3 regions of the Burkholderia sp. BCC1977 genome follow, and region 1 is predicted to be linked to each of the others. Evidence: predicted binding sites of a transcription regulator. Region 1 holds the regulator's gene; each other region holds the start of a gene.
What was found. The regulator LexA, encoded in region 1, represses DNA repair genes until DNA is damaged. The targets are predictions, from matches to a motif close to ACTGTATNNNNATACAGT.
Positions count from the first base shown of each region.

Region 2: the regulator LexA is predicted to act here: its motif matches at 8,549-8,566, upstream of U5771_RS02510 (DUF2471 family protein).
Region 3: the regulator LexA is predicted to act here: its motif matches at 7,055-7,072, upstream of recA (recombinase RecA).

Region 1 covers NZ_CAJPGQ010000009.1:143,633-154,015, reverse strand. The annotation lists gene nodI (nodulation factor ABC transporter ATP-binding protein NodI) at 1-260, opposite strand, end outside; gene U5771_RS10705 (universal stress protein) at 584-1,081, shown strand; gene U5771_RS10700 (DUF2939 domain-containing protein) at 1,174-1,875, opposite strand; gene U5771_RS10695 (hypothetical protein) at 1,905-2,243, opposite strand; gene lexA (transcriptional repressor LexA) at 2,270-2,917, opposite strand; gene U5771_RS10685 (sulfate ABC transporter substrate-binding protein) at 3,182-4,219, shown strand; gene cysT (sulfate ABC transporter permease subunit CysT) at 4,363-5,259, shown strand; gene cysW (sulfate ABC transporter permease subunit CysW) at 5,256-6,203, shown strand; gene U5771_RS10670 (sulfate ABC transporter ATP-binding protein) at 6,217-7,275, shown strand; gene U5771_RS10665 (CysB family HTH-type transcriptional regulator) at 7,356-8,282, shown strand; gene U5771_RS10660 (DUF805 domain-containing protein) at 8,768-9,154, shown strand; gene U5771_RS10655 (sugar ABC transporter substrate-binding protein) at 9,457-10,383, shown strand, end outside.
Region 2 covers NZ_CAJPGQ010000002.1:108,129-118,511, forward strand. The annotation lists gene U5771_RS02470 (HlyD family secretion protein) at 1-705, opposite strand, end outside; gene U5771_RS02475 (MarR family winged helix-turn-helix transcriptional regulator) at 771-1,202, opposite strand; gene U5771_RS02480 (LysR family transcriptional regulator) at 1,310-2,230, opposite strand; gene U5771_RS02485 (MarR family winged helix-turn-helix transcriptional regulator) at 2,345-2,773, shown strand; gene U5771_RS02490 (aconitase X) at 2,841-4,088, shown strand; gene U5771_RS02495 (aconitase X swivel domain-containing protein) at 4,081-4,530, shown strand; gene U5771_RS02500 (AraC family transcriptional regulator) at 4,695-5,777, opposite strand; gene U5771_RS02505 (NADPH-dependent 2,4-dienoyl-CoA reductase) at 5,853-7,886, shown strand; gene U5771_RS02510 (DUF2471 family protein) at 8,078-8,482, opposite strand; gene U5771_RS02515 (LysR family transcriptional regulator) at 8,662-9,555, opposite strand; gene U5771_RS02520 (NAD(P)H-dependent oxidoreductase) at 9,642-10,383, shown strand, end outside.
Region 3 covers NZ_CAJPGQ010000001.1:290,034-300,416, reverse strand. The annotation lists gene U5771_RS01380 (DJ-1/PfpI family protein) at 1-206, opposite strand, end outside; gene U5771_RS01375 (GlxA family transcriptional regulator) at 323-1,291, shown strand; gene U5771_RS01370 (LysR family transcriptional regulator) at 1,480-2,451, shown strand; tRNA gene U5771_RS01365 (tRNA-Met) at 2,569-2,645, opposite strand; gene U5771_RS01360 (MFS transporter) at 2,770-4,428, opposite strand; gene U5771_RS01355 (sensor histidine kinase) at 4,658-6,211, opposite strand; gene U5771_RS01350 (response regulator transcription factor) at 6,229-6,957, opposite strand; gene recA (recombinase RecA) at 7,148-8,218, shown strand; gene recX (recombination regulator RecX) at 8,218-9,087, shown strand; gene U5771_RS01335 (DUF2889 domain-containing protein) at 9,234-9,842, shown strand; gene sucC (ADP-forming succinate--CoA ligase subunit beta) at 9,911-10,383, shown strand, end outside.

The sequences.
Region 1 (10,383 bases):
TCGAACTGCGGGACGACGCCGACGCGCTGGCGCGCATGCCGCGCGCGCGACGGAACCGGTTCGCCGCACAGTGAAATGGTGCCGGCATCGGGATACGCGAGGCCGAGCAGCATCTTCAGGGTCGTGGTCTTGCCGGCGCCGTTCGGCCCGAGCAGGCCATAGCATTCGCCGGCCTGCACGTGGAAGGACAGGTCGTTGACGACGAGCTTGTCGCCATAGCGCTTTTCGACGTTCCGGAAATCGATCGGTGCAACGGACATGGGCAGGTTGTCGTTGTAAGCGGGCGCGGACGCGTTTCGCGGCCGGCCGGACGGGCACGCATGCGAACGGATCGGGCGAATGCGTGTCACATGGGCATGACCGAGGCGAACGCACGTCGGCGGCACGAACGGGCCATTCTAGTGCATCGGCTGCGTCTCTTCAGGGCATGCCCGCGCGGCACGGTGCATGCGCGCACGGATCGTGCACCGCATCATCGCCGACGCGCCTCGCGTGGCGAATCAGCGTTTTCCATCCCTTGCGTCCGGAATTGCGGCGCACCATGATGAGTGCATAGGGTACGTAGTCGCGACAGGGAGGTTTCATGGCTAGCTACAACAAGATTCTGCTGTGCTACGACGGCACGCTCGAAGGACGCAAGGCACTGCGGTGCGGCGCCAATCTCGCGCTGGACCTGAAGGCGGAAACGCATTTGTTGTCGGTCGTCGACATGCGCTCGAGCATCGCGCAAAGCGCAGGGTTGCTGACCGACGTCGCGTGCGGCCGCTTCGAGGAAACCGCGCGCGAGATCCTGCAGGAAGGCGTGAACTGGCTGCGCGAGCGCGGCGTTCAGGCGGAAGGCCATTTCGCCTTCGGCTATCCGATCGACGAAATCGCGAATCTCGCGACGGAATTGAAGGCCGACCTCGTCGTCGTCGGCCATCGGTGCCGCAGCGGGTTGTCGAGATGGTGGATGGGGTCGGGCAACACGCAACTGCTCGATCGCGTGAACTGCAGCATTCTGGTCGCGTGTTCGTCGGCGGAAGAGCAAAAAGCCGAGATCGCGCGCGAACGAGAGGCGGCCACCTCGAGTGGAAAGTGAAGCAGTGATCGTGTGACCGGGCGGGTCGTCCAGCGATCCGCGCCGGTTGCTCGCCATGCCGTGTCAGCGGCATCGACCCCGATCGCGACCGCTCACGCGTGCAGGTTGATCGCGGACAGCTTCCACGAAAACAGGCCGAAGCGGTGGAAGATCGCCGCATAGCGTGTGCCGTCGGCACTGCGCTGGTAAGTCACGACAAATTCATCGATATTCCGGTAGCTGGCGCTCGTTTGCTGCGGATGGCCCGCGGCGGCGCCCGGGCTGGCCGGCGCGGGTGCCGGCGCAGAGGCAGCCGAGGCCGAGGCGGTGGCATTGCTGCCCGGTACGGGGGCGCTTGCCGGATTGGCCGGCGGCGCGGCCGGTGCATTGCCCGGCGCACCACCGGACGGCTGGCCCGACCAGTCGGGTGGCCGCTCGCCCGGATTGCCGCGCGGGGGAATGCCGCTCATCAGCGCCGCTACCCCTTCCGGTGTCGCATAGGCATCGACGAGCGGGCCGATCAAGGCAGATCCGATCAGCGCGCCAATCACCGCGAACGGATTGTCCTTCTTCACCGCGTCGATCCGGCGCATCAACTCTTCCGTGACCTGCTGCTTCAGACTGATGCGCAGCGACGGAAAATCGACATATTCACTGACTGATTGCGCATCGCGCGCATCGATCGCCGATTTCAGGCGACCGAGCGCGACATACGGCGATGCGTACGCGTAGCCGATCGCCACCAGGACGGCGACGGCCAGCCCGACGATCAGCAGGGGCTTGAGCCGCCACGCGCGGCCCGACGATCCAGTCACGATGCCTCCGGTGCGGACAGGTTCCGCAATCAGAGACCGCCGTGCGTGGCCGATCGTTCCTCGGCGATGCAGCGATCGATCATCCGGCACACGGCATCGATCGTCCCGACCATGATCAGGCGCGAGCGGCCGTGATAGACGCGCACGGGCGCACGGCGTGCCGGTTCAGCGTGATTCAGGCCGGCGTTCAGCGAGACCCGCGCGAATGCGGGAAGCGCTGACGGCAGCAGCGACGCCTGCCGTTCAACTGCGACTTCTTGGCTCACCACGGGCGCCGCGGCGGACAGCGGCGCGCAGGGCGTGCGGCCGCGCAGGTGACGCAGGCGACCGAATTGACGGAAAGGCAGCAGACGGGAAAGGCGTTCCATGATGTTCTCCTCAGCGAGACCGATTGTCAGAGTTCGCCCGAGCGGATCAGCCCGACGGCGATGCCTTCCAGCGCGAATTCCGCGCTGCCGGCCTTGACGAAGATGTTTTCGTAATCCGGGTTCTCCGCGATCAGCTCGAGGCCGCCGGGCCGGCGCATCAGGCGCTTGACCGTGACGTCGTCGCCGAGACGCGCGACGATGATCTGGCCGTCCTTCGCTTCCGTGCGCTTCTGCACGGCGAGAAGATCGCCGTCGAGAATGCCGGCGTCGCGCATCGACAGGCCGCGCACTTTCAGCAGGTAGTCGGGCTTGCTGGTGAACAGCGCGGGATCGCATGCGTAATGCTGCGAGATGTGCTCCTGCGCGAGGATCGGGCTACCGGCCGCCACGCGGCCGACGAGCGGCAGCGACAGCTGCATCAGGCCGGCGTGCGGCAGCGTGAACTGGTGTGGCGCGTCGTCGATGCCGAGCAGGCGGATGCCGCGCGACGCGCCGGCGGCCAGCTCGATCACACCCTTGCGCGCCAGCGCACGGAGGTGTTCCTCGGCCGCATTCGGCGAGCTGAAACCCAGCTCGGCCGCGATCTCGGCGCGTGTGGGCGGGAATCCGGAGCGCTCGATCGCGCGGCGGATCAAGTCGAACACTTGCTGCTGACGGGCGGTGAGTTTGGTCATGGCTGAACTGTATGGATAGACAGTGAGCTGTATTTTTATACAGTACTTCGCGAATTTCAAGTGTTACTTGAGGTTCGACGCGATCGCGCCGGTTCCGGCGCGATTTCGCGACGTCCGGACGCCGGTTCGTCTGCCGCAACCGTCCGTCCCGTCTGCGTTAGCACTTTTGAGTATTAAAAAATGAAGAACGATTATTTTTAATCATGTAACCCGTTCGTTAGACTGGCCCGACATCGCAATACCGACAACACTGGAGAACCAAGGATGGCGAAGCGCAATACGGGGCTGGTGGGCGGAGTGGGCCGCCTGATCGCAACACTCGCGCTGGGCGCGGCGGCGGCGCTGGGCGTCGCGACGCATGCCCAGGCCGATACGACGTTCCTGAACGTGTCCTACGACCCGACGCGCGAGCTGTACCAGGACTTCAACCAGGCGTTCGGCAAGGCGTGGAAGGCGAAGACGGGCGAGACGGTCAACTTCAAGCAGTCGCACGGCGGCTCGGGCGCGCAGGCGCGCTCGGTGCTCGACGGCCTGCAGGCCGACGTGGTGACGCTCGCGCTCGCCTACGACATCGACGCGCTGGCCAACAAGGGGCTCGTCGACAAGGACTGGCAGAAGCGTCTGCCGGACAACGCATCGCCGTACACGTCGACGATCGTGTTCCTGGTGCGCAAGGGCAACCCGAAAGGGATCAAGGACTGGGATGACCTGACCAGGCCGGGCATCTCGATCGTCACGCCGAACCCGAAGACGTCGGGCGGTGCGCGCTGGAACTATCTGGCCGCATGGGCGTACGCCGTCCACAAGCCGGGCGGCAACGAGCAGACCGCGAAGGAATTCGTGACGAAGCTCTACAAGAATGCGGGCGTGCTCGACTCGGGCGCGCGCGGGGCGACGACGAGCTTCGTGCAGCGCGGGATCGGCGACGTGCTGATCGCGTGGGAGAACGAGGCGTTCCTGTCGATCAAGGAATTCGGCACCGACAAGTTCGAGATCGTCGTGCCGTCGGTGAGCATCCTGGCCGAGCCGCCCGTTGCCGTGGTCGACAAGGTGGTCGACAAGAAGGGCACGCGCAAGCTGGCCGAGGCCTACCTGAATTTCCTGTACAGCCCGCAGGGCCAGGAGATCGCGGCGCGCAACTACTACCGTCCGCGTTCGAAGAACGTGCCGGCGGACCTGACGAAGCAGTTCCCGAAGCTGAAGCTGTACACGGTCGACGACACGTTCGGCGGCTGGACGAATGCGCAGAAGACGCATTTCGCCGATGGCGGCGTGTTCGACTCGATCTACAAGCCGCAGTAACCGCAGTAACGCCAGGCAGCAAACCATAACGACAGCGGCGCGCCACGACAGCGCGCCGCATCCCCGACGGCCCGCCGGCGCGACTCTCCGCGCCGGCGTTTGCGTCGGGCCCGTGAGCAGCAACGACCCAGCAAGAGCATCCGATGACGACGTACACCTTTCGCAAGCCGAGCGCGCTGCCCGGTTTCGGCGTGACGCTCGGCATCACGGTGGCCTATTTGAGCCTCGTGGTGCTGATCCCGCTCGCCGCCACGTTCCTGAAGACCGCGACGCTGTCGTGGGACCAGTTCGTCACCGCCGTCGCGTCGCCGCGCGTCCTCGCGTCGTACCGGCTGACGTTCTCCGCCGCGCTCGGCGGCGCAGTGATCAATGCGGTATTCGGCTTTCTCGTCGCGTGGGTGCTGGTGCGCTACACGTTCCCGTTCAAGCGCCTCGTCGACGCGATCGTCGACCTGCCGTTCGCGCTGCCGACGTCGGTCGCCGGCATCTCGCTTGCCGCCGTGTATGCGACCAACGGCTGGGTCGGCCAGTATCTCGCGCCGTTCGGCATCAAGATCGCGTTCACGCCGGTCGGCGTGCTGGTGGCGCTGACCTTCATCGGGCTGCCGTTCGTCGTGCGCACCGTGCAGCCGGTGCTCGAGGATTTCGAGCGCGAGCAGGAAGAGGCCGCCGCGTGCCTCGGCGCGACGCGCTGGCTGACGTTCCGCCGCGTCGTGCTGCCGGCCGTGCTGCCCGCGCTGCTCACCGGCTTTGCGCTCGCGTTCGCGCGCGCGCTCGGCGAGTACGGGTCGGTGATCTTCATCGCCGGCAACGTCCCGATGAAATCCGAGATCACGTCGCTGCTGATCATCACCAAGCTCGAGCAGTACGACTATGCGGGTGCGACCGCGCTGGCGGTGGTGATGCTGGTCGTGTCGTTCCTGATGCTGCTCCTGATCAACACGCTGCAGTGGTATCTGCAGCGCCGCACGAGCAAGGGCGCGAGCGGCCCCGCGCCCGCGACCGTCACCGTTGCCGCCGCCGCAGGAGGCCAGCAATGAGCCAGGAGTCCGGTGCCGTGCTGAACAATCCGTCCGCCGCGCGCGTGCGCGCCGCGAAGCAGCTCGATCCCGTCAGCGAGCCGCGCGCCGTGCGCTGGCTGCTGATCGGCGTCGCGCTGGCGTTCCTCGCGTTCTTCCTCGTCGTGCCGCTCGCCGCGGTGTTCTTCGAGGCGCTGCGCAAGGGCGTCGGCTTCTATCTCGAATCGCTCGCCGATCCCGATGCATGGTCGGCGATCAAGCTGACGCTGACCGTCGCCGTGATCGCGGTGCCGCTGAACCTCGTGTTCGGCGTGTGCGCGTCGTGGGCGATCGCGAAGTTCGAATTCCGCGGCAAGGCGTTGCTGACCACGCTGATCGACCTGCCGTTCTCCGTGTCGCCGGTGATCTCGGGCCTCGTCTACGTGCTGCTGTTCGGCGCGCAGGGCTGGCTCGGGCCGTGGCTGCAGGACCACGACGTGCAGATCATCTTCGCGGTGCCGGGCATCGTGCTCGCGACGATCTTCGTCACGTTCCCGTTCGTCGCGCGCGAGCTGATTCCGCTGATGCAGGCGCAGGGCACCGACGAGGAAGAGGCCGCGCGCGTGCTCGGTGCATCGGGCTGGCAGATCTTCCGGCGCGTGACGCTGCCGAACGTGAAGTGGGGCCTGCTGTACGGCGTGATCCTGTGCAACGCGCGCGCGATGGGCGAGTTCGGTGCGGTGTCGGTCGTGTCCGGCCACATCCGCGGCGTGACCGACACGATGCCGCTGCATGTCGAGATCCTGTACAACGAATACAACTTCGCGGCGGCGTTCGCGGTGGCATCGGTGCTGGCGCTGCTCGCGCTCGTCACGCTCGCGCTGAAGCTGCTCGCCGAGCGTCACCTCGCCGCCGAACTGGCCGGCGCACGCGATGACGTTCCCGCTCATGCCGGCCCCGTCGCCGCCATTTCGTCGAAATCGTAAAGAGGCAACCAGAATGGGTATCACCGTCCGTCACCTTCAGAAGCGCTTCGGCGATTTCACCGCCCTCGACAACGTGTCGCTCGACTTCCCGCCGGGCGAGCTCGTCGCGCTGCTCGGGCCGTCCGGTTGCGGCAAGACCACGCTGCTGCGCGTGATCGCGGGCCTCGAGCACGCGGACGCCGGCCAGGTCGTGCTGCAGGGGCTCGACGTCGCGTCGGTCGGCGCGCGCGATCGACAGGTCGGCTTCGTGTTCCAGCATTACGCGCTGTTCCGTCACATGACCGTGTTCGAGAACGTCGCGTTCGGGCTGCGCGTGAAGCCGCGCCGCGAGCGGCCGTCGGAAGCCGTGATCCGCGACAAGGTGCACGAGCTGCTGAAGCTCGTGCAGCTCGACTGGCTCGCGCAGCGCTATCCGTCCGAGCTGTCGGGCGGCCAGCGCCAGCGGATCGCGCTGGCCCGTGCGCTCGCGGTCGAGCCGAAGGTGCTGCTGCTCGACGAGCCGTTCGGCGCGCTCGACGCGAAGGTGCGCAAGGAGCTGCGCGGCTGGCTGCGGCGCCTGCACGACGACCTGCACATCTCGACGATCTTCGTCACGCACGACCAGGAGGAGGCGCTGGAAGTGGCCGACCGGATCGTCGTGCTGAACCGCGGTCACGTGGAGCAGGTCGGCAGTCCGCAGGACGTCTACGATCATCCGCAAAGCGCGTTCGTCTACGAGTTCCTCGGCGCGGCGAACCGGCTGCCGGGCACGGTTGCCGGGCGCGGCTTCGTCGCCGAGGGGGCGGCCGCGCCGATCGCGGTCGACGCCGATTTCGCGGGGCCCGCGAACGCGTACGTTCGGCCGCACGACCTGCAGCTGTGGCCGGCCGACGACGGCCATCGCGACGGCATCGCGGTCGACGTGCGCCGCGTGATCCCGCTCGGCGGCTCGGTGCGGGTCGAGCTCGAAGCGCGCACCGGCGGCGCGCTCGAAGCGGAACTCGATCGCGACGCGTGGCGTGCGCTCGCGCTGCAGGTCGGCGACGGCGCGACGGCCGTGCCGCGCGCGGTCCGCGTATTTCCCGCACACTGACGCCCGAACCCGGTAAAGAGAAGAGAGCGGATACCGCTCCGGATCGACATTCGAACAACGACAGCCTAAGAGGCATACCCATGAATTTTCAGCAATTGCGTTTCGTGCGCGAAGCCGTGCGCCAGAACATGAACCTGACGGAAGTCGCGAACGTGCTGTACACGTCGCAGTCGGGCGTGTCGAAGCAGATCAAGGACCTCGAGGACGAACTGGGCGTCGACATCTTCATCCGGCGCGGCAAGCGGCTCACGGGGCTCACGGAGCCCGGCAAGGCCGTGCACCAGCTGATCGAGCGGATGCTGCTCGACGCGGAAAACCTGCGCCGCGTCGCGCGCCAGTTCGCGGACCAGGACAGCGGCCATCTCGTCGTCGCGACGACGCACACGCAGGCGCGCTACGCGCTGCCGAAGGTGATTCGCCAGTTCACCGACGTGTTCCCGAAGGTGCATCTCGCGCTGCGCCAGGGCAGCCCGCAGCAGATCGCGCAGATGATCCTGAACGGCGAAGCCGATCTCGGCATCTCGACCGAGGCGCTCGATCGCTATCCGGACATCGTCACGTTCCCGTGCTATTCGTGGCACCACACGGTCGTCGTGCCGCAGGGGCATCCGCTCGTCGGCCGCGAGAACCTGACGCTCGACGAAATCGCCGAGTACCCGATCATCACGTACGATCAGGACTTCACGGGCCGCTCGCACATCGACCAGGCGTTCGCGCAGGCCGGCGCCGTGCCCGACGTCGTGCTGACCGCGATCGACGCGGACGTGATCAAGACCTACGTCGAGCTCGGCATGGGGATCGGCGTCGTCGCGGCGATGGCCTTCGATCCGCAGCGCGACACGGGGCTCGTCGCACTCGACACGCAGCACCTGTTCGAGGCGAGCACGACGCGCGTCGGGTTGCGCAAGGGCGCGTTCCTGCGCGCGTATGCGTACCGGCTGATCGAGATGTTCGCGCCGCACCTGAACGAAGCGGAAATCGCCGGGATGCTGCGCGAAGCGGTCTGACGGCGGGGCGATGTTCCGGCGGGTGCGGCATGCCCGTGCCGGACGGGCGGCATGGGGCCGCCATGACGCCGGTGTCGGATCCGTCGTGTCATGGCGCACCGCCGCGTCGAACCTTCGATCGAAGTCGGCGCCGAGTCGCCGACAATCCGGGTTGCCGCGAGCGGCGACCGTCGCGTGTTCGCCGATCAACGGAAAAACAAGACGGCGTCGGCGAACGGCTCGGTTCGACCATGTCGAACCCGCCATTTATATGATTTAATGCGCCGGAGCGGCGGTCGGCAAACCGCGTCGGCGCTGCCGCGTGGCCGGTGTCACGCGCCGCTCGGGCCTTGGGCGGCGAGCGCATCGCATCGCGCCGGATGCAATCCGGCAAGGCGGAAAACCCAAAACGAATTCGACGACCCAGCCGGATTCGACAAAAGCCGATCACGTCATCGTCACGCTCACGACGCGCCCCCGCGTCGCGCACGACCAAGAGGCGAACAATGAATCTGAAATGGTTTCTCTTTTCGTTCGAAGGCCGGATCGGCCGTCTGCCGTGGTGGATTTACGCGGTGGCCTGCGCCGTGCTCAGCGCGATCTTCGACGCGGGTTCGCGCGGTTCGTCGCAGGAGGATCTGCCGCTGCTGGTGATGCTCGTGCTGTTCGCGATTGCGGTCTTGTCGGTGTGGTCGTCGATCGCGGTCGGCGTGAAGCGCCTGCACGACATCGACAAGTCGGGATGGTGGATGCTGCTGATCGTCGTGCCGATCGTCGGCGCGATCGCGCTGTTCGTGATGAACGGCTTCATCGCCGGCACGCCGCACGCGAACCGCTTCGGCGAGCCGCCGTCGGACGGTCGTGACGAGGCGGCGCCGCAGGACCCGGTGTAACGCGCCGCAATCGGCACGTGCAACCGCGCGCTCCGAATAAACCCTTAAATATTGATCAGACGGGTTGCGCGTCGCACCGAAACGGTACAGCATAGCTTTCGCTTCGCCGGCGTCCCGCCGGCGGTGGCGCGTCGACGACAGCACGCGCCAGGCAGCCGGCCGTCTGCCTCGCTTCCATTCCGTGGTACCGACAAGCAGCATCGATGGCCGATGTCCAAGTAGCGTAGCGCAAACGTTTGCTCACATTAAAACAACAGCCAAACAACAATCCGGCCCGTCGGGCCAGTCGCCAGGAGATGTGTATGAATGTCCTCTTTCGCCGTCGTTTCCTGACCGCCGCGCTTGCCGCCGTCGCGGTTGCAGCCGCACCGGCCGTCCATGCGCAATCCACGGCCAAGCCGAAGGTCGCGCTCGTGATGAAGTCGCTCGCCAACGAGTTCTTCCTGACGATGGAAAACGGCGCGAAGGAATACCAGAAGCACAACGCCGGCCAGTTCGACCTGATCACGAACGGCATCAAGGACGAGACCGACACCGCGAACCAGATCCGCATCGTCGAGCAGATGATCGTGTCGAAGGTCGATGCGATCGTGCTCGCGCCGGCTGATTCGAAGGCGCTCGTGCCGGTCGTGAAGAAGGCGGTCGACGCGGGCATTACCGTCGTGAACATCGACAACCGGCTCGACCCGGACGTGCTGAAGTCGAAGAACCTGAACGTGCCGTTCGTCGGCCCCGACAACCGCAAGGGCGCGCGCAAGATCGGCGACTACCTCGCGAAGCGGCTGAAGGCGGGCGACCAGGTCGGCATCCTCGAAGGCGTGTCGACGACGACCAATGCGCAGCAGCGCACGGCCGGCTTCGAGGATGCGATGAAGGCGGGCGGGATGAAGGTCGTGTCGGTGCAGTCGGGCGAATGGGAGATCGACAAGGGCAATGCGGTCGCGTCCGCGATGCTGAACGAATACCCGAACCTGCGGGCGCTGCTGTGCGGCAACGACAACATGGCGATCGGCGCCGTGTCGGCCGTGCGGGCGGCGGGCAAGCAGGGCAAGGTGTTCGTGGTCGGCTACGACAACATCAACGCGATCAAGCCGATGCTGAAGGACGGCCGCGTGCTCGCGACCGCCGACCAGTACGCGGCGAAGCAGGCCGTGTTCGGCATCGACACGGCGCTCAAGGCGATCGCCGAGCATCGCAAGCAGGCCGACATGTCCGGCGTGGTCGAGACG
Region 2 (10,383 bases), on a different contig from region 1:
GACCGGCGAGCGGATCGTCGTGTATTCGACGTTGAGCGCCGCGACGCGTTGTGCGGCGAGGGCCGTGTTCACGCGGGCCCGCGCATCGGCGAGCTGCGCGCCGAGCACGTCGAGCTGCCGCTTCGATGCGAGCAGTGCGGCGTCGCTGCGTGCGACGGCCGCATCCGCCTTCGAATAGTCGGCGTCCGCGCGTTCGACGATCTGGTTCGACACCGCCTCGGATTTGACGAGCTCGCGGTAGCGCACGCGGTCGGACGACGCACGCGTGAGTTCGGCCGACGACGCATTCCGGTCCGCCGCATGCTGGCCGATCACCGCGTATTGAAGTTGCTGCTTCGCATCGAGTTCGGCCACCGTGGAGCGCGCGCTGTCGACTTCCGCGGTCGCCTGCGCGAGCTTCGCATCGTAGTCGCGCGCATCGAGCTGCACGAGCACGTCGCCGGCCTTCACGCGCTGGTTGTCGGTGACGAGAATCCGGTCGACGAAGCCGTTCACCTTCGGCGCGAGCACCGTGACGTCGCCGCCGACATACGCATCGTCGGTGCTTTCCTGGAAGCGCAGCACGAACAGCCAGTCGAGCGCCGCGGCCGCGACCGCGACGACGACGGCGGCCACCGCGATCCGCATCCACGGCACGCGGCGTTGCTTTGCCGGCCGGTCGGTTGTGGCTGCCTCGCGGGAGGCAGCGGCTTGGGTCGTTTCCATCGATTCACCTATGTATATGCACTTATTGAAACGACCGACGACGCGTCGCCGATCGGGAAGAGGTGCTAGCGTTCCGGCAGGTTGTGCGTGATCCGGAACAATTCGTCTCTGAGGCGGGCCGCCCGGGCCGGCCCGAACCGCTGCTCGAACGCCTCCTGAGCGGCGAGCCAGTGCACCTGCGCGTCGGCGATCTTCGTTTCGCCGTGCGCGGTCAGCGCGAACGTCTGGCGGCGGCAACGCGGCTCGATCCGGCCCGTCACCAGCGCCGCGCCGACCAGCGGCTTGAGCGCGCGCAACAGTGCGGTGCGCTCGATCACCAGCACCGCCGACAGCGTCGCCATCGTCAGGCCCGGGCGCTCCCGCAGCAGCGCGAGGATGCTGTACTGCGACGGCGTGACGCCCGCCCGCGACAGGTAGCGCTCGTAGAACTGCGAGATCCGCCGCGCGGCTTGCCGGACCGCGAAGCAATCGTCATCGGTGAGCGTTGTCTTGTGCATGTGCACATATTAGGCGGCAGGATGGCCTGAAGCGAGGGGCGGGGCAGGATCAGATTGGTGTCGTGGCTGTACCAATCGGCGGCTGAACGGCGCGTGCCCGCGCCGGATCACGCCGCGGCCGGAACACGCCAGCCTTCGCGGTCGCAGTACGCGGCCGTGTAGTCGATGAATGCCTTGACTTTCGCGGGCAGCAGCGCGCGATTCGCGTAAGCGAGCTTGATTTCCACGAACGCGTCGACGAGGTCGGCGCCTTCGAGCAGCTGAACGAGCGTGCCCGACGCGAGTTCGGCTTCGACGAGCGTTCTCGGCACGACGCCGATGCCGAAGTCGTGCATCACCATTTCGCGGTTGAAGACGGGGCTGTTCGACGAGATGTCGAAGCTCAACGGCACGGTCAGCGTATCGCCGTCGACGCGGAACGACAGCGCGGGCCGGCGCAGCGACGGCGACAACGCCACGAACGCATGGCCGGCGAGCTCGGCCGGTGTGTCGGGGCGCGGATGCGCGCGCAGGTAGGCGGGCGTCGCGACGATCACCACCGGAATGCGTTCGATCATCCGCACCACGGTCGTCTCGCTCGTCAGCATGTACGGCACGACGATGCCGATGTCGTAGCCTTCGCCGACGAGGTCGACCGGGCGCTCGGTCAGCGTGACGTCGAGACGCACCTTCGGATGCGCGGCCTTGAAGCCGGCGATCAGCGGCACGAGCCGGTTCAGCGCGGCCGTCGTATGCGCGACGAGGCGCAGCAGCCCCTCGGGCTCGCGCGTGTGCGACTGCGCCTGCGCTTCCAGCGCGTCGAGTTCGTCGAGCACGGCCGCGCAGCGCTCGTAGATGCGCTCGGCGGTTTCGGTCAGCGACACCTGGCGCGTGGTCCGGTGCAGCAGGCGGCTGCCGAAGCGCGCCTCCAGATCCGCGACCGCCCGCGACACGACCGGCCGCGCGAGGCCGTGCATGTCGGCGGCACGCGTGAAGCTGCGCATTTCCACCACCGACCGGAAGATCCGCAGCTTGTCGATGTAGTCCATGTCCGTCTCCTCGAGGCGATGGCGGGGCGCCCGATGCATGCGGCCGGCCCCGGCCATTCCGTTAGGGCGGAGTGTACATTGACTTTATGCATATGCACATATAAATTGCCGATCATGAACGATATCCAGATGGCCCAGGCCTGCAACTGCCTCGCGCTGCGTCAGGCGGCGCGCTTCGTCACGCAGCTTTACGAGCGGCATCTGGCCCCGGTCGGGGTCACGCCCGCGCAGTTCTCGATCATGGCGAACCTGTCGCACCGGCCCGGCGTGGTGATGAGCGAACTTGCCGACCGGCTGGTGATGGATCGCACGACGCTGTTGCGTGCGCTGAAGCCGCTGCAGCGCGACGGCTTCGTCGCCGCGGCCGCGTCCGAGCATGATGCCCGCGCGCATGCGCTCAGCCTGACGAAACTGGGCGAGCGCACCTACGCGCAGGCGAAAGTCGCGTGGCAGGCCGCGCAGGACGAGTTCGAGACGCAGTTCGGCCACGGCCGGGCCAAGGCGCTGCGCGACGAACTGTTCAGCCTGACGGCGCAGCGCTAGGTGCAACGCGCGCGGTAGTATGACAAAAGCGATCCGGATCCACCGGACGAGACACGAGGAGCACCCCATGCTGCAGTTGAGCGAGCGCGACGACGCGATGTTGCGCGGCGCATTCGGCGACGGCGTCGCACGCGCGATGCGGATCGTCGCGCGCACGGCCGAAGTCATGTCGGCGCCGCACCTGATCGACATCACGTCCGCGCATATCGACGGCTGTCTTTACCACGGGCAGACGAGCCTCGACTTCGTCGAGTACTTCGTCGACACCGGCGCGCAGGTCGCGGTGCCGACCACCCTGAACGTCGGGTCGCTCGACCTGATCCATCCCGAGCTGTATCACGGCGACCGCACGATCCAGCGCGACGCGCAACGCCTGATGGATGCGCACCTGCAGCTCGGCTGCGAATCGAGCTTCACGTGCGCGCCGTATCAGCTGAAGAATCGTCCACGCCTGGGCGAGCAAATCGCGTGGGCCGAGTCCAATGCGATCGTGTTCGCCAATTCGGTGCTCGGTGCACGCACCAGCCGCTATGGCGACTTTCTCGATCTCGCCGCCGCGATCACCGGACGCGCGCCGTATGCGGGGCTGCACGTCGAAGCGAATCGCGCGGCGCGGATCGTGTTCAACGCGCCGGACTTCGGCAACCGGCCGTCGCGCGACATCTATTTCGCGGCGCTCGGATTGCTGATCGGCAGGATCGCCGGCGCGATCGTGCCGGCGATCGTCGGGCTGCCCGCGGACACCACCGAAGACGAACTCAAGGCGCTTGGCGCGGCCGCCGCATCGAGCGGCGCGGTCGCGCTGTTCCATGCGGTGGGCGTCACGCCCGAGGCGCAGACGCTCGACGCCGCGTTGCACGGGCAGGCGGCGCAGCGCACGGTCGATGTCGCGATGGCCGATCTCGACGAGATCCGCCGCACGCTGAACCACGGTGCGGCCGGCGATGCGCTCGTCGCGGTCGCGCTCGGCACGCCGCACTTCTCGCTGGCCGAATTCCGCACGCTCGACGCGCTGCTCGATCAGTTCGACGGCAAGCCGAAGTGCGATTTCTACGTGAACACGAGCCGCTTCATCCTGTGGGAGCTGGGCGAGCTCGGGCTTGCCCGCAAGTTCGACGCGCGTGGCGTCCAGATCGTCGTCGATACCTGCACGTACATCACGCCGGTGATGAAACAGCTGTCGGGCCTGGTGATGACCAACTCGGGGAAGTGGGCGTCGTATGCGCCCGCGAACATCGGCGTCACGATGGCATACGGCAGCATGCGCGAGTGCGTGCGTTCCGCGTTCGAAGGAAAGGTGCGATTCGATGACTGACGCAACGATCGGGAAACTGACGGGCGACACGCTCGTGCCGGGCAGCGCATGCGCGACGACCATCGTGCTCGACAAACCGCTCAGCTTCTGGGGCGGCTACGACTCGGGCGCGGGGCGGATCGTCGATCGCGGGCATCCGCAGGCGGGCGCGAGCCTGGCCGGCCGGATCATGGTGATGCCGCATGCGAAGGGCTCGAGTTCGAGCAGCAGCGTGCTCGCGGAAGCGGTGCGCAATGGCACGGGGCCGGTCGGGATCGTGCTGAAGGAGCGCGACCTGATTATCTCGATCGGCGCGATCGTCGCCGCCGAGCTGTATGCGATCGCGGTGCCGGTGGTGTGCGTGACGGACGACGTGTATGACGCGATCGTCGCCGCGACCGGCGAGGTGCGGATCGAGGCGGGTGATGGAGACGGCGGTGCGCGGATCTCCGTCGGCAACTGACGGGTAGCGTGTGGATCGTTCACGTCGGTGAGCCGCTGATCGATGCGCGCGAGGCGGTGGCGGTGCGCGGATCTCCGTCGACAGCTGGCGGGCAGCGCGTGGGTCGTTCACGTCGGCGAGGCGGGTCGGTGCGGGCGGCGGAACGCAAGCGCGCTCTTTCCGGCTTACTCGCGCGCCGGCTCGCCGGCTGCTTCGCGATACGCGCTCGGCGTCTGCCCGGCCCACCTCCGGAACGCCCGCGTGAAATTCGCCGGGTCGGTGAATTGCAGCCGCTCGGCGATCGTCTTCAGGTCGAGATCCGATGCTGACAGCAGCTGCTTCGCGTCGCGAAACCGGGCTTCGTCGAGCAGTTGCCGATAGCTCGCCCCGGCTTCCTCGAGCCGGCGCCGCAGCGTGCGCGTCGACACGAGCAACGCGTCTGCGAGCGCTTCCGGGCTCGAATAGTCGCCGGCCGTTCGCGCCAGTTCCGCGCGCACGCGCTCGACCAGATCGCCTTCGTCCTGGCGGACCTGCGCATACTCGCGTTCGACCTGGACGAGCGCCTGCCGGTGCGCGACTTCGTCGGCGAGCGGCAGCGGCCAGTCGAGCACGTCGCGCGCGATCCACAGCGCATTCGCCGCACAGCCGAATTCGACCGGCGGCAACTGGTCGCGATAACGCGCGAAATACTCGGGCTCGGGCCAGGTGAAGCGCAGCACGATCGGCGGCGTCGCGCGTCCGGACCACTGCGAGATGTTCTGCGCGAGCCCCGTCAGCACGAACTCGAACATCACGTGATGCTGCAGCACGGGGCTTGCCTGCACGCCGTGCAGTTCGAGCGTGGCACCGTGTTCGTCCTCTGCATAGGTCAGCCGGTATTGACGGTTGCGCATCCGGAAGTAGCGCTGCGTGACGACCAGCGCGTCGCGGATGTCCCGTGCGGTCAGCGTCGCATAGCCGAGGAAGCCGTGCACGGTCGGCTTCAGCAGCAGCCCGAACGCGAGCCCGATGCCCGGATCGCCGCCGATCTCGATCGCGTTGAGCACGAGCCGGCCCCATTGCGACGGCGCGACGCGCGCGTCCGGTTCGGCCAACACCGCGTCGCGCAGTCCGGTGCCCGCGCGCACGGCGGCCGGATCGACGCCGCGTGCGGCCAGCGCTTGCAGCAGCAGGCGCGTATAGGCGACCGGAATCGTCGGCCGGCGGAGCCCGAGGTGGTCCTTGCGTGACGGGGAGGTCATGTCGATTTGGCCGGAAATGACAAGCATTATGGCTGTTTGGCCCCTCACGTTCAAGGCGGCGCGCGCCTACGATGACATGCATCGCTTATCGGCAGAATCATCATGACGACTTCCTTTCCCCACCTGCTCGCGCCGCTCGACCTCGGCTTCACCACGCTGAAGAATCGCGTGCTGATGGGGTCGATGCACACGGGCCTCGAGGACAGCCGCAAGACGCTGCCGCGGCTCGCCGACTATTTCGCCGAGCGCGCGCGCGGCGGCGTCGGCCTGATCGTGACCGGCGGCTTCGCGCCGAACGTGGCTGGCTGGACCAAGCCGTTCGGCGGCACGCTGATGACCTCGGCCGGCGCGCGACGGCATCGCGTGATCACCGACGCCGTGCATGCGGACGACGGCAAGATCGCGCTGCAGATCCTGCATACCGGCCGCTACGGCTACCACCCGTTCGCGGTCGCGCCGTCGAAGATCAAGTCGCCGATCTCGCCGTTTGCGCCGCACGAACTCGGCGCGCGCGGCGTCGAGCGGCAGATCCGCGCGTTCGTCCGCTGCGCGCAGCTCGCGCGCGAGGCCGGCTACGACGGCGTCGAGATCATGGGTTCCGAGGGCTACCTGATCAACCAGTTCATCTCGATGCATACGAACAAGCGCACCGACCAGTGGGGCGGTTCGTACGAGAACCGGATCCGTCTGCCGATCGAGATCGTCGAGCGCACGCGCGAAGCGGTCGGGCGCGACTTCATCCTGATCTACCGGCTGTCGATGCTGGACCTGATTCCGGACGGCAGCGACTGGAGCGAGACCGTGCAGCTCGCGAAGGCTGTCGAGCGGGCGGGCGCAACGATCATCAACACGGGTATCGGCTGGCATGAGGCGCGCGTGCCGACGATCGCGACGTCGGTGCCGCGCGGCGCGTTCGCGTGGGTGACGAAGAAAATGAAAGGCGAGGTCGGCATCCCGCTCGTGACGACCAACCGGATCAACCGGCCCGAAGTGGCCGAGCAGATTCTCGCGGACGGCTGCGCGGACATGGTGTCGATGGCGCGCCCGCTGCTCGCGGATGCCGAGTTCGTCGTCAAGGCCGCGCAGGGCCGCGCCGACGAGATCAACACCTGCATCGGCTGCAACCAGGCGTGTCTCGACCACGCGTTCAAGAACCAGATCGCGTCATGCCTGCTGAACCCGCGCGCATGTCACGAGACCGAGCTGACCTACACGCGCGTGCAGCAGCCCAAGCGCATCGCGGTGGTCGGCGCCGGGCCGGCCGGGCTTGCGTGCTCGACCGTGCTTGCGCAGCGCGGCCACCACGTCGACCTGTTCGACGCGGCATCGGAGATCGGCGGCCAGTTCAACATGGCGAAGCGGATTCCGGGCAAGGAGGAGTTCGACGAAGCGCTGCGGTACTTCGGCCGTCAGGTCGAGCTGACCGGCGTGAACCTGCACCTGAACCGCCGCGTCGACGCGAGCGACCTGATCGCGGGCGGCTACGACGAGATCGTGCTCGCGACCGGCGTGGCGCCGCGCGACCCGAAGATTCCCGGCCAGGACGGCCCGAACGTGCTCAGCTATATCGACGTGCTCGCCGGCAGGCAGCCGGTCGGCCGGCGTGTCGCGGTGGTCGGCGCGGGCGGCATCGGCTTCGATGTCGCCGAATATCTGGTGCAGGACGGCGAGTCGCCGACGCTCGATCTGGAAGAGTGGAAAGCGGAGTGGGGCGTGACCGATCCGGCCGCGACGCGCGGCGGCGTGACGCGCGCGCAGGTCGCGGCGCCGGCTCGCGAAGTGACGCTGCTGCAGCGCAAGGCCGCGCCGCTCGGCAAGGGGCTCGGCAAGACGACCGGCTGGATTCACCGCGCGACGCTGAAGATGAAGCAGGTGAAGATGGTCGGCGGCGTGAACTACGAACTGATCGATGCGCGCGGGCTGCATGTGTCGTACGGCGAACAGCGTACCGATCACGAACTGATCGAAGCCGACACGATCGTGCTGTGCACGGGGCAGGAACCGCAGCGCGCGCTGCTCGCGCCGCTGCAGGCGGCCGGACGCTCGGTGCACCTGATCGGCGGCGCCGAACTGGCGGCCGAGCTCGATGCGAAACGTGCGATCGATCAGGGCTCGCGGCTCGCGGCGCGGCTGTAACGGACAATCGTTTCGGGTGTCGGGACGGCGTGCCTGGCGCGGCGGTGGCTGGCCTGCGCGACGGCTTGCAACTTTCCGTCCGACGACCCGGCATCCTGGGCGCGCCGACGGCGTGGAACGGATGCACCGCGTCGCCATGCAACGTGGCGACGCGATTCCGGCAGACTTCGCTCGTTACCGGCCGGCGTACGTCAGGCCGCTTCCGCCCGCTCTTCCTCTTCCGCTTCCAGCATCGCCTTGACGATCAGATAGACGGCCGGCAGGTCGTCGTCGTCGCGACGCCAGTCGACCGGCTCCTCGATGTCCGCGGCGACCAGCCGGCTGTCGCGCAGGCGGATGAACGCGTCGACCACCGTCGGATCGTTGCGGCTCAGGAAACCGGTGTTCGAGAACGCGAGTTCCTCGACGTTCAGCAGCGCCTGCCAGCTCATCGTGCGGACGGCGGCCGGATGGGTGCGGCGTCGCAGGCCGAGCGCGCGTTGGGCAGGACCGCCCACGACACGCTGCAGGTCGACGACTGCCCGCTGCGCGGCACGCTCGAAGTGGACGGGGTTGAAGCCGGGTTGCTCGGGATCGAATGCGGATGACTGGAACATGGTCGCCTCACAAAAGTCCGTCCGTCATGGGTGGCTGACGGAATTCGGGTCAAATGGTGCAAAAGCACTGTAAATATATACAGTGTTCGAGGCGGTTTCAAGTCCTGAATGCACAGGCATGTGCGACGACCCGGTTCGGACGAGCGGAGAGGTGGGAGCGCATTCGTCCGGCAAGCGATTTACACCGACGCGGCGATCGTTTCCCGCAACCACCGATGCGCCGGATCGCGATGCACGCGTTCGTGCCACAGCATCGACATTTCGTAGCCGGGGATCTCGACCGGGGCCTCCACCACGCGCAACGCGGGCGTACCGCGCACCAGACGCTCGGGCAGCATCGCGACGAGGTCGGTGCTGGCGACGGCGGACATCACGAACAGGAAATGCGGAACGGACAGCACGACACGCCGCGCGGCCCCCACTTTCGCGAGCGCTTCGTCCGTCACGCCGAAGAAGCCGCCGCCGTCGGGCGACACGATCACGTGTTCCAGCGCGCCGAACTGCGCGAGCGTCGGGCGCCGCTTCAGTTTCGGATGACCGGCGCGGCCGACGAGCACGTATCGCTCGACGAACAGCGGCAGGCGTCGCATCCCTTCCGGCGAACCCTCTGTCGTGTGGAAGGCCAGGTCGATACCGTTGCGCTCCGCGTCCTGCTCGATGCGCGGCGGCACGAGCTCGACGACGGCGAGCCGCGTAGCGGGCGCGGCCGAACGCAGCGCGTTCAGCGCGGGCAGGACGATCGTCGATTCGCCATAGTCGGTCGCGGCCACGCGCCACGTATTCGTCGCGGTTGCCGGATCGAACGGCGTCGCCGTCAGCACCGCGCGCTCGAGCGCGTCGAGCGCGTCCCGCAGCGGCTCGCGCAGCGTTTCCGCCCGTGCGGTCGGCCGCATCCCGCGCGGCCCCGGCAGCAGTAGCGGGTCGCCGAACAGGTCGCGCAGTTTCTGCAACTGCACGCTGACCGATGGCTGCGACATGTTGAGTTTTTCGGCCGCCCGCGTGACGTTGTGCTCGACGAGCAGCACGTCGAGCGTGACCAGCAGGTTCAGATCCAGTCGTTTTAGATTGTTCATGGCTATACCTGGAATATCGGGAATTCATTTCCAATATACCTGCGGCGACGGCATCCTGCAGTCATTCAATCAACGGAGCAGTGAACATGAACGTGCTGATCGTCTATGCCCATCCCGAACCGCGCTCGCTGAACGGTGCGTTGCGGGATTTCGCGGTCGAGCATCTCGAAGCGGCAGGCCATGCCGTGCAGGTGACCGATCTGTATGCGATGAACTGGAAGGCCGCGTTCGACGCGGACGACGTGACCGACCGTGCGCCCGACGCGCGCTTCGATCCCGCGCTCGATTCGAAGCGCGCGTTCGAGACGGGCACGCAGCGTGACGACATCGCGCGCGAACAGGACAAGCTGAAGTGGGCCGACACGGTGATCCTGCAGTTTCCGCTGTGGTGGTTCTCGATGCCGGCGATCATGAAGGGCTGGGTCGAGCGGGTGTATGCGTATGGTTTTGCGTATGGCGTCGGCGAGCATTCCGACCAGCACTGGGGCGACCGTTACGGCGAAGGTTCGCTTGCGGGCAAGCGCGCGATGGTGATCGTCACGACGGGCGGCTGGGCGTCGCACTACAGCGCGCGCGGCATCAACGGGCCGATCGACGACGTGCTGTTCCCGATCCAGCACGGGATCCTGTATTACCCGGGGTTCGAGGTGCTGCCGCCGTTCGTGATCTACCAGACGCACCGGATGGACGACGCGCGTTTCGATGAAACGCGTGCGGCGCTGGGCAAGCGTCTGGACGAACTGTCGACCGCGCAGCCGATTCCGTTCCGCCGGCAAAACGCGGGCGACTACGACATTCCGGCGCTGACGCTGAAGGCGGAGATCGCGC
Region 3 (10,383 bases), on a different contig from region 1:
GGCACGCAGATCACGTCGAGCGGCGGGCAGTCGTCGAACGTGCAGGTCGGCGCGAGTGCGAGGCCGCTGCTCGACGCGACGCTGTCGCGCGATTTCCAGACCAGATGGACAACCGCGTCGGGCAGCGACGCGAGCACGTCGTGCGGGCCGGTGAGATCGAGTTGCTGGACGCCCGGAAACACGAGAAGGCCGATATGCAGGGTCATGCGAACACTCCGGATGGAAGGGGCGGCGCCGCGGCCGGCGCACGATGGACAGATCGATTCTAGGCGCGTAGTGTTTGGCGAAATTGCCAGATCACCCACGTTTTCAGCCAATCGCCATGCCTGCCGCCCCGCGCTCGATCGTGGTCCTCGCGTTCCCCCGTGCGCAGTTGCTCGACGTGACCGGGCCGCTGCAGGTGTTCGCGTCCGTCAACGAACTCGCGCAGGAGCGCGGTCAGCCCGCGCCGTATGCGCCGCGCGTCGTGGCCGCCGAGGCCGGGCCGATCGAGACGTCGTCCGGCCTCGTGGTGATGGCCGATTCGCTGCGCTCGGCCGGGCGGCCCGACACGGTGATCGTGGCCGGCGGCAAGGGCGTGCACGCCGCATCGCGGGATGCGCGAACCGTGCGCTGGGTCCGGCAGCAGGCGCAGCGCGCGCGACGTGTCGCGTCGGTCTGTACCGGTGCGTTCCTGCTCGCCGAGGCCGGCTTGCTCGACGGTCGGCGCGCGGTCACGCATTGGGCGCGCTGCGACGAATTCGCGGCGCGCTATCCGAACGTGCGCGTGGAGCCCGATCCGATCTTCATCCGCGAAGGTGCGCTGTGGACGTCGGCCGGCGTGACGGCCGGCATCGATCTCGCGCTCGCGCTCGTCGAGGAGGACCTCGGGCGGGCGATCGCGCTCGACGCCGCGCGCGAGCTCGTCGTGTTCCTGAAGCGGCCGGGCGGGCAGGCGCAGTTCAGCGCGATGCTGTCGATGCAGCGCAGCGACGACCGCTTCGGCGATCTGCATGCGTGGATCGCCGAGCACCTGACGGCCGACCTGTCGGTGCCGGCGCTCGCCGAGCGCGTCAGCATGAGCGAGCGCAGCTTCGTGCGTCACTACCGGGCGGGCACCGGCCGCACGCCCGCGCGCGCGGTGGAACAGATTCGCGTCGAGGCCGCGCAGCGCTTGCTCGGCGAAACCGCGTGGCCCGTCAAGCGGATCGCCACGCGGTGCGGCTTCGGTTCGGAAGAGACGCTGCGGCGCAGTTTCGTGCGCGTGCTCGGCGTGTCGCCGCAGGGCTATCGCGAGCGGTTCGTGCGCTGACGTGCCGGTGCGCGGGCCACGCGTGGCGGCCAGGGACGGAGCAGTCGTCCGGAACTGCACGAATCCCGATCACTTTCGAGTCCGAAACGCCGCGACTATTCAGGCATGGAGAACAATAGGCGGGGGCTTGTGCCGCGCGGGTTGCGCGCTCTATTCTGTTCCGTTGGCGATTCGAAGGGGGGCGCAGCATGGACCGCATCCAGGCAATGGAAGTTTTCACCCGCGTGGTCGACGCGAACAGCTTCACGCGCGCGGCCGACACGCTCGCGATGCCGCGCGCGTCGGTCACGACCATCATCCAGAATCTCGAGGCGCTGCTCGGCGTGCGCCTGATGCACCGGACGACGCGCCGGCTGTCGCTGACGCCGGAGGGCGCCGCGTACTACGAGCATTGCATGAAGATCATCTCGGAGATCGCGGAAGCCGACGCGAGTTTCCAGACCGGCAACCGCAAGCCGAGCGGCGTGCTGCGCGTCCACATGCCGAGTTCGCTCGGGCGGCGCGTCGTGTTGCCGGCGCTGTCGATCTTCCGGCAGCGCTATCCGGACATCACGCTCGACCTCGGCCTGTCGGACCGCTACGTGGATCCGGTCGAGGAGGGGATCGACTGCATGATCCGGGTCGGGCCACTCGAGGATTCGTCGATGGTCGCGCGGCGGATCGGGATGCTCAAGCGCGTGACCTGCGCGTCGCCCGACTATCTCGCGCGTCACGGCGAGCCGCAGGAAATCGCCGACCTGGCCGACCATCATGCGGTGAATTTCCGCGCGAGCCACGGCGCGCGGGCGATTCCGTGGGTGTTCATGATCGAGGGCAAGCCGGTCGAGGTGCGGATGAACGGCAGTGTCACCGTCAACGATTCGGATGCGTACGTGACGTGCGGGCTCGAAGGGTTCGGGATGATCCAGCCGACGCTGTTCATGGTGCTGCCGAACCTGCGCGACGGCTCGCTGGTCGAGGTGCTGCCCGACTGCAATCCGAAGCCCAAGCCGATCTCGATCGTGTATCCGCACAACCGGCATCTGTCGCAGAAGGTACGTGTGTTCGCTGACTGGATCGCGGAGCTGTTCGAGTCGACCCCGGCAATGGAGGGTGGCGAGAACTGGCGGGGGAAGGTGCGGGCGGAGGCGGTGGAGGAGCGGGGATCGGTGGTGGCGTAACGGGTGGGACGCGCGTGCCTGCAGGGCAGGCGGCGCGCGAATCCGCGCACGCGCCGGATGACGGGCCACGCAATGAAAAAAGCCGCTGTTCCTTGCGGAACAGCGGCTTTTCGCATTTGGTGGCGAATCAGGGACTCGAACCCCGGACCTGCGGATTATGATTCCGTCGCTCTAACCGACTGAGCTAATTCGCCGAAGAGTTGAATTATGCTGATATGCCCCCGGGCTGTCAACACCTTTTTTCATCTTCCCTGAAAAAAGTTGCCGGCGGCCCGTGCCGGCCCGGATTGCGGGCGGGTTTCCGCCCGCAATCCGATCTCAATCCTGCGCGTAGATGTTCGAGTCCTTCGTCTCCTTGACGAACAGCAGGCCGATCACGAACGTGGCCAGCGCGATCACGATCGGATACCACAGCCCCGAATAGATGTTGCCCTGCGCGGCGACGATCGCGAACGCGGTTGCCGGCAGGAAGCCGCCGAACCAGCCGTTGCCGATGTGATACGGCAGCGACATCGACGTGTAGCGGATCCGCGTCGGGAACATCTCGACGAGCATGGCCGCGATCGGGCCGTAGACCATCGTCACGTAGATCACGAGGATCGTCAGGATCACGATCGTCATCGGCCAGTTGAGCTGCGCCGGGTCGGCCTTCGCCGGATAGCCGGCCGCCTTCAGCGTCGACGCGAGCGTCTTGTCGAACGCCGCACCCTGCGCCTTCGCGTCGGCCGCCTTGCCGTCATAGGCCGCGATCACCGTGTCGCCCACCTTGATCTCGGCGGTCGCGCCGGCCGGCGCCGCGACGTTCTCGTAGTTCAGGCCGGCCTTCGAGAGCGCGCTCTTCGCGATGTCGCACGAGTTCGTGAACTTCGACGTGCCCACCGGGTTGAACTGGAACGAGCAGCCGGCCGGGTCCGCGACGACCGTGATCGGCGCCTTCTGCGTTGCCAGTTCGAGCTGCGGGTTCGCGTAGTGCGTGAGCGCCTTGAACAGCGGGAAGTAGGTGAGCGCCGCGACCAGGCAGCCGGCGAGGATGATCGGCTTGCGGCCGATCCGGTCCGACAGCGAGCCGAAGAACAGGAAGAACGGCGTGCCGATCAGCAGGGCGATCGCGATCAGGATGTTCGCGCTGGCACCGTCGACCTTCAGCGTCTGCGTGAGGAAGAACAGTGCGTAGAACTGGCCCGTGTACCACACGACGGCCTGGCCGGCGGTCAGGCCGACGAGCGCGAGGATCACGATCTTCAGGTTCTTCCACTGGCCGAACGCTTCGGTCAGCGGCGCCTTCGACGTCTTGCCTTCCGCCTTGATGCGCAGGAACACCGGCGATTCGTTCAGCTGCATCCGGATCCACACCGACACCGCGAGCAGCAGGATCGACGCGACGAACGGCACGCGCCAGCCCCAGTTGCCGAACGCTTCCTCGCCGATGAACGTGCGCACGCCGAGGATCACCAGCAGCGACAGGAACAGGCCGAGCGTCGCGGTCGTCTGGATCCACGCGGTGTAGAAGCCGCGGCGGTTCGCCGGCGCATGTTCGGCGACGTAGGTGGCCGCGCCGCCGTACTCGCCGCCGAGCGCGAGGCCCTGCAGCAGCCGCATCGCGATGAAGATCACGGGCGCCGCGATGCCGATCGATGCATAGCCGGGCAGGAAGCCGACCACGAAGGTCGAGATGCCCATGATCACGATCGTCACGAGGAACGTGTGCTTGCGGCCGACGAGGTCGCCGAGCCGGCCGAACACGATCGCGCCGAACGGACGCACGGCGAAGCCGGCCGCGAAGCCGAGCAGCGTGAAGATGAAGGCGGCGGTCGGATTGACTCCGGAGAAGAAGCTCTTGCTGATGTAGGCCGCGAGTGATCCGGCCAGGTAAAAGTCGTACCACTCGAACACGGTGCCGAGCGACGACGCGAAGATCACCTTCTTCTCTTCGCCCGTCATCGGCGAGTGCGAAATTTGCTCGCCTAACGTTGCCATGAATCGTCTCCAAGTCCCTTGATATAGATGTGCGGCCGCCTTGGGTGGGCGGGCCTGTCGACGATTATTGGCACGGAAACTTACGGCGCACTGACTCGCGGGCACAAAACGACTGCGCGTTAACCCGCGCCGAATCGGTTGTTTCGCGCCCCGATCGTGTCGCAAACGGTTGGTAAAGCGCCGGTTTCGATGCGATCGCGGCGCGGTACGCGGGGTGGGCCCGCGCGTGTCAGGATGGGTCGGGGGCGGCGTCCGACAACGGCAGGCTGATGCGCACGAGCGTGCCCGCGAGGCGCGGTGTGCTCTGGTAGACGTGATCGTCCAGCGTCAACGTGCCGCCGTGCTGCGCGGCAATCTCGCGCACGATCGCGAGCCCGAGGCCGCTGCCGTCGCCTTCGCGGCCGAGGATCCGGTAGAAGCGCTCGACCACGCGGTCGCGTTCGGCGGCCGGGATGCCGGGCCCGGTGTCCTCGACCTCGAGATGCACGCGCCGCGCCGCAGGCTCGGTCCGCACGCGCACGGTGATGCGGCCGCCCGCGGGCGTGTAGCGGATCGCGTTGTCGACCAGGTTGCCGAGCATCTCGCGCAGCATCACGGGATTGCCGTCGACGTCGAGCGGCGCGTCGTCCTCCGGGCCTTCGTAGCCGAGGTCCATGCGCTTCGCGAGCGCGGCCTGCACCCAGTCGCGCACCGTACGGCGCGCCAGTGCGGCGATCTCGACCGGCTCGAACGTCAGCCCGCTCGCGCGGTTCTCGGCGCGCGCGAGCGCGAGCAGCTGCGTGACGAGCCGCGCGGCCTGCTCGGAGCTCGTCGCGATCTGCTCGAGCGAGCGCTGCACGTCGGGCGGCACGGGGTGGCGCAGCGCGAACTCGGCCTGCGTGCGCAGCCCCGCGAGCGGCGTCTTCATCTGGTGCGCGGCGTCGGCGATGAAGCGTTTCTGCAGCGCCATGTTCTGTTCGAGGCGCGCGAGCAGGTCGTTGAACGACGTGACGAGCGGCTCGATCTCGGGCGGCGCGCGCTGCGCCTCGACGGGCGACAGGTCGTCGGGCCGCCGCGCGCGGATGTGCGCCTGCAGCGCGTTGAGCGGCGCGAGCCCGCGCGACAGCCCGAACCACACGAGCAGGATCGCGAGCGGCAGGATCACGAACTGCGGCAGGATCACGCCCTTGATGATGTCGTTCGCGAGCGCGTTGCGCTTGTCGAGCGTCTCGCCGACCTGCACCAGCACGGGCTGCGTGCCGCTCGGCTCCGGCAGCGCGACAGTCGTATACGCAACGCGCACGTCGTTGCCGCGCAGCAGGTCGTCGCGGAACACGACGACGCCCGGCGGCGGACGGTCCTCGTCGCGCGGCAGCGGCATGTCGGCCTCGCCCGCGACCAGCTCGCCGCGCGTGCCGAGCACCTGGAAGTAAACGCTGTCGACGTTGTCCGCGCGCAGGAAGTCGCGCGTCTGCTGCGGCAGCGTCAGCTCGGCGACGCCGTTGACCGGATGGATCTGCCGCGCGAGCACGTACGCGTTGGTCTCGAGCGCGCGGTCGAACGGGCCGTTCGCGATCGTCTTCGCGACGAGATAGGTGACGGCGATGCTCATCGGCCACAGCAGCAGGAGCGGCGCGAGCATCCAGTCGAGGATTTCGCCGAACAGCGAGCGCGGGCGCGCGGCCTCGGGCGTGTCGGTTTCGTCGGGGGGCGCGAACGGGTTCTCGTAGCGTGCGTCGCGCGCGGCGTCGGCGGCGGACGATTGCTCGCCGGTCGGATGGCGGGAATGGGCCGGCGTGGCCATCGCGGCGACCGCCGGTTTCAGCGCAGCGGCGTGCCGGCCGCCGCGGGCTGGGGCGCGGCCGAGTCGGCCGGCGCCGCGGGCGCGACTTTCTCGAGGCAGTAGCCGAGGCCGCGCACGGTGGAAATCCGCACGCCGCTCGGCTCGATCTTCTTGCGCAGCCGGTGCACGTACACTTCGATCGCGTTATTGCTGACTTCCTCGCCCCACTCGCACAGATGGTCGACGAGCTGCTCCTTCGACACGAGCCGGCCGATGCGCTGCAGCAGCACTTCGAGCAGCCCGAGCTCGCGCGCGGACAGATCGAGCACGCGCTCGTTCGCATACGCGATGCGGCCGACCTGGTCGAACGCGAGTGAGCCGTGGCGCACGACGGTCGGGCCGCCGCCCGCGCCGCGCCGGGTCAGCGCGCGCACGCGCGCCTCGAGCTCGTTGAGCGCGAACGGCTTGGCCATGTAGTCGTCCGCGCCGAGGTCGAGCCCCTTCACGCGCTCGTCGACGCTGTCGGCGGCGGTCAGGATCAGCACGGGGAGATTGGAATTGCGCGCGCGCAGGCGCTTCAGCACGTCGAGCCCGGACATCTTGGGCAGCCCGAGATCGAGGATCAGCAGGTCGAAGGCCTGCATCGACAGCGCGGTATCGGCCTCGACGCCGCTCTTCACGTGGTCGACCGCATAGCCCGATTGGCGGAGTGACCGGGTGAGGCCGTCCGCGAGTATGCTGTCGTCTTCGGCGATGAGAATTCGCATGTTGCTGACTGGTGGCCGGCGGGGCGTTCGCGCCGGCGCGGCTGTCTCCGAAGTTATCCGTGTACAACGCAGCCTGCATTGCGGGCTTGCACAAAACACTGTTTTTTTATACAGTGTCTGCATTCGTGGGCGGCGCTTGAAAGCGGGCGCGCCTCTGACAGACGCTGCTCATCATAGCAAAGGACGATTCATGGAAGATAGCAAGAAGGGCTCCGGGATGACCGCCGAGAAGAGCAAGGCGCTGGCGGCCGCACTCGCACAGATCGAGAAGCAGTTCGGCAAAGGGTCGATCATGCGGATGGGCGACGGCGAAGCGACCGAAGACATCCAGGTCGTCTCCACGGGCTCGCTGGGTCTCGACATCGCGCTCGGCGTCGGCGGCCTGCCGCGCGGCCGGGTGGTCGAGATCTACGGTCCGGAATCGTCGGGTAAAACCACGCTCACGCTGCAGGTCATCGCCGAACTGCAGAAGATCGGCGGCACGGCTGCCTTCATCGACGCCGAGCACGCGCTCGACGTCCAGTACGCGTCGAAGCTCGGCGTGAACGTGCCGGAGCTGCTGATCTCGCAGCCGGACACCGGCGAGCAGGCGCTCGAAATCACCGATGCGCTGGTGCGCTCGGGCTCGATCGACATGATCGTCATCGACTCGGTCGCGGCGCTTGTGCCGAAGGCCGAAATCGAGGGCGAGATGGGCGATTCGCTGCCGGGCCTGCAGGCTCGCCTGATGTCGCAGGCGCTGCGCAAGCTGACGGGCACGATCAAGCGCACGAACTGCCTCGTGATCTTCATCAACCAGATCCGGATGAAGATCGGCGTGATGTTCGGCAACCCGGAAACCACGACGGGTGGTAACGCGCTGAAATTCTATGCATCGGTGCGTCTCGATATCCGCCGGATCGGCTCGATCAAGAAGAACGACGAGGTGATCGGTAACGAAACCCGCGTGAAGGTCGTCAAGAACAAGGTGTCGCCGCCGTTCCGCGAAGCGATCTTCGACATCCTGTACGGCGAAGGCATTTCGCGTCAGGGCGAGATCATCGATCTCGGCGTGCAGGCGAAGATCGTCGACAAGGCAGGCGCCTGGTACAGCTACAACGGCGAGAAGATCGGTCAGGGCAAGGACAACGCGCGTGAATTCCTGCGTGAGAATCCGGAAATCGCCCGCGAGATCGAGAACCGCATTCGTGAGTCGCTCGGCGTCGCTGCGATGCCCGATGGCGCAGGCAACGAAGCCGAGGCGATGGACGAAGAAGAGTGATGGTCGGGCGCCGAGGTCAGGCTGGCGAACCGGAACCGAGCGACACGCCCGAATCGGCGGGTCGCTCCGGCCGGCGAGCCGCATCCTCGGGTGCCGACCGGCGGGGCGCGGGCAGCCATGCCGCGAACCGCACCGCGACGAGGGCATCCGACGATGCCCTCGTTTCGTTTGAGATGACCGCGCCGGTCGATCCGTTCGACGACGACGAATCGTTCGACGCGCACGACCGGTCGCGCCGTCGCGTGTCCGGTGTCAGCTTCCCGGGCGAGCGCGCAGCCGATGCGGCGGCGTCGGTCAAGGAAGATGTGTATACACGCAGCAGCCAGCATCCGCGTCGCACGCGCCGTGCGTCCGGCGGCTCAGGCAGCGCCGCTTCCGGCGACGCGTCCGGCATCGCCGAGCGCAAGTCGTCGAAACCGCCGCGTTCGCTGAAGGGCCGCGCACTCGGCTATCTGTCACGGCGCGAATACAGCCGCACCGAACTCGCGCGCAAGCTCGCACCGTATGTCGGCGAGGACGAATCGGTCGAGCCGGTGCTCGATGCACTGGAGCAGGAAGGCTGGCTGTCCGACGCACGCTTCGCCGAGAGCCTCGTGCATCGCCGCGCATCGCGCGTCGGTGTCGCGCGCATCGTCAGCGAACTGAAGCGCCATGCGGTCGGCGACAGTCTCGTCGAGGAAGTGAATGCGCAATTGCGCGAGACCGAGTGGACACGCGCGCAGGCCGTCTGGCGCAAGAAATTCGGTGCACTGCCGCAAACGCCCGCCGAGCGCGCGAAACAGGCGCGCTTCCTTGCCGCGCGCGGCTTCTCGAGCGCGACCATCGTGAAGTTGCTGAAGGTCGGCGACGATTTCCTGATCGACGACTGACCGGTTCGATCGCGCGCGCCGCGCGCGATTTTGCTGCAATGCAACCGTTTCCGGACAGGCGGGAATACCCGCCGTCGCGGCCGGCTGCCTCAAATACCCAATATGCTAAAATCCACGGGTTTTCCTCTTCGGCCTCAACCTCCAGCATGCCGCTATCCGAGCCCGTGCCCCGACAGTTGCGACATCGACGCGCAATCCGAGCGGAAGCTTACGAGCGCGGCGACGGCCTGTGGGACATCGAAGCCTGCCTGACCGACCACAAGCCGCGCGATGTCGCGCTTGCGTCGGGCATCCGGCCCCAGGGCCTGCCGATCCACGAACTCTGGCTGCGCGTGACCATCGATCGTGACCTCAATGTCGTCGACGCCGAAGCGTCTTCGGAATGGGTTCCCTATCCCGGTCACTGTCAATCCGCCCCTCCCGCCTATCGGGCCCTCATCGGGCTCAATCTCTTCCGCAATTTCCGCCGCAACGCGAACCGGCTGCTCGCCGGCGTCGCGGGCTGTTCCCATCTCACCGAACTGTGCGCCGTGCTGCCGACGGCCGCGATCCAGGCGTTCGCCGGTGATGTGTGGAACGTGCGCGAAGAGGGGGGCGAAGGCCCGGATCATGACGGCGAGCACGTCGAACCGCCTTTCCAGCTCGGCCGCTGCCGGGCCTTGCGGTTCGACGGCGAGGTCGTGCGGCAGTACTACCCGCGCTGGTATGGCGCGAGCCGGCCGGACGTGCCCGGTGAGGGCAGCACGAAGGAATGAACGGAAATCATTCGAAGAAGCGTCTTAAGCGACATTTCATCCAACTCTCAGACTGAAGGGAATCACGCATGAAGATTCACGAGTACCAGGGTAAGGAAATCCTGCGGAAATTCGGAGTCGCGGTACCGCGCGGCAAGCCGGCGTTCTCGGTTGACGAGGCCGTCAAGGTGGCAGAAGAGCTCGGCGGCCCGGTGTGGGTCGTGAAGGCTCAGATTCACGCGGGTGGCCGTGGCAAGGGCGGCGGCGTGAAGGTGGCGAAGTCGATCGAGCAGGTTCGCGAATACGCGAACCAGATCCTCGGCATGCAGCTCGTCACGCACCAGACCGGTCCGGAAGGCCAGAAGGTCAACCGTCTGATGATCGAAGAAGGCGCCGACATCAAGCAGGAACTGTATGTCAGCCTCGTCGTCGATCGCGTGTCGCAAAAGATCGTTCTGATGGGTTCGAGCGAAGGCGGCATGGACATCGAAGAAGTCGCCGAAAAGCACCCGGAACTGATCCACAAGGTCATCGTCGAGCCGTCGACCGGCCTGCTCGATGC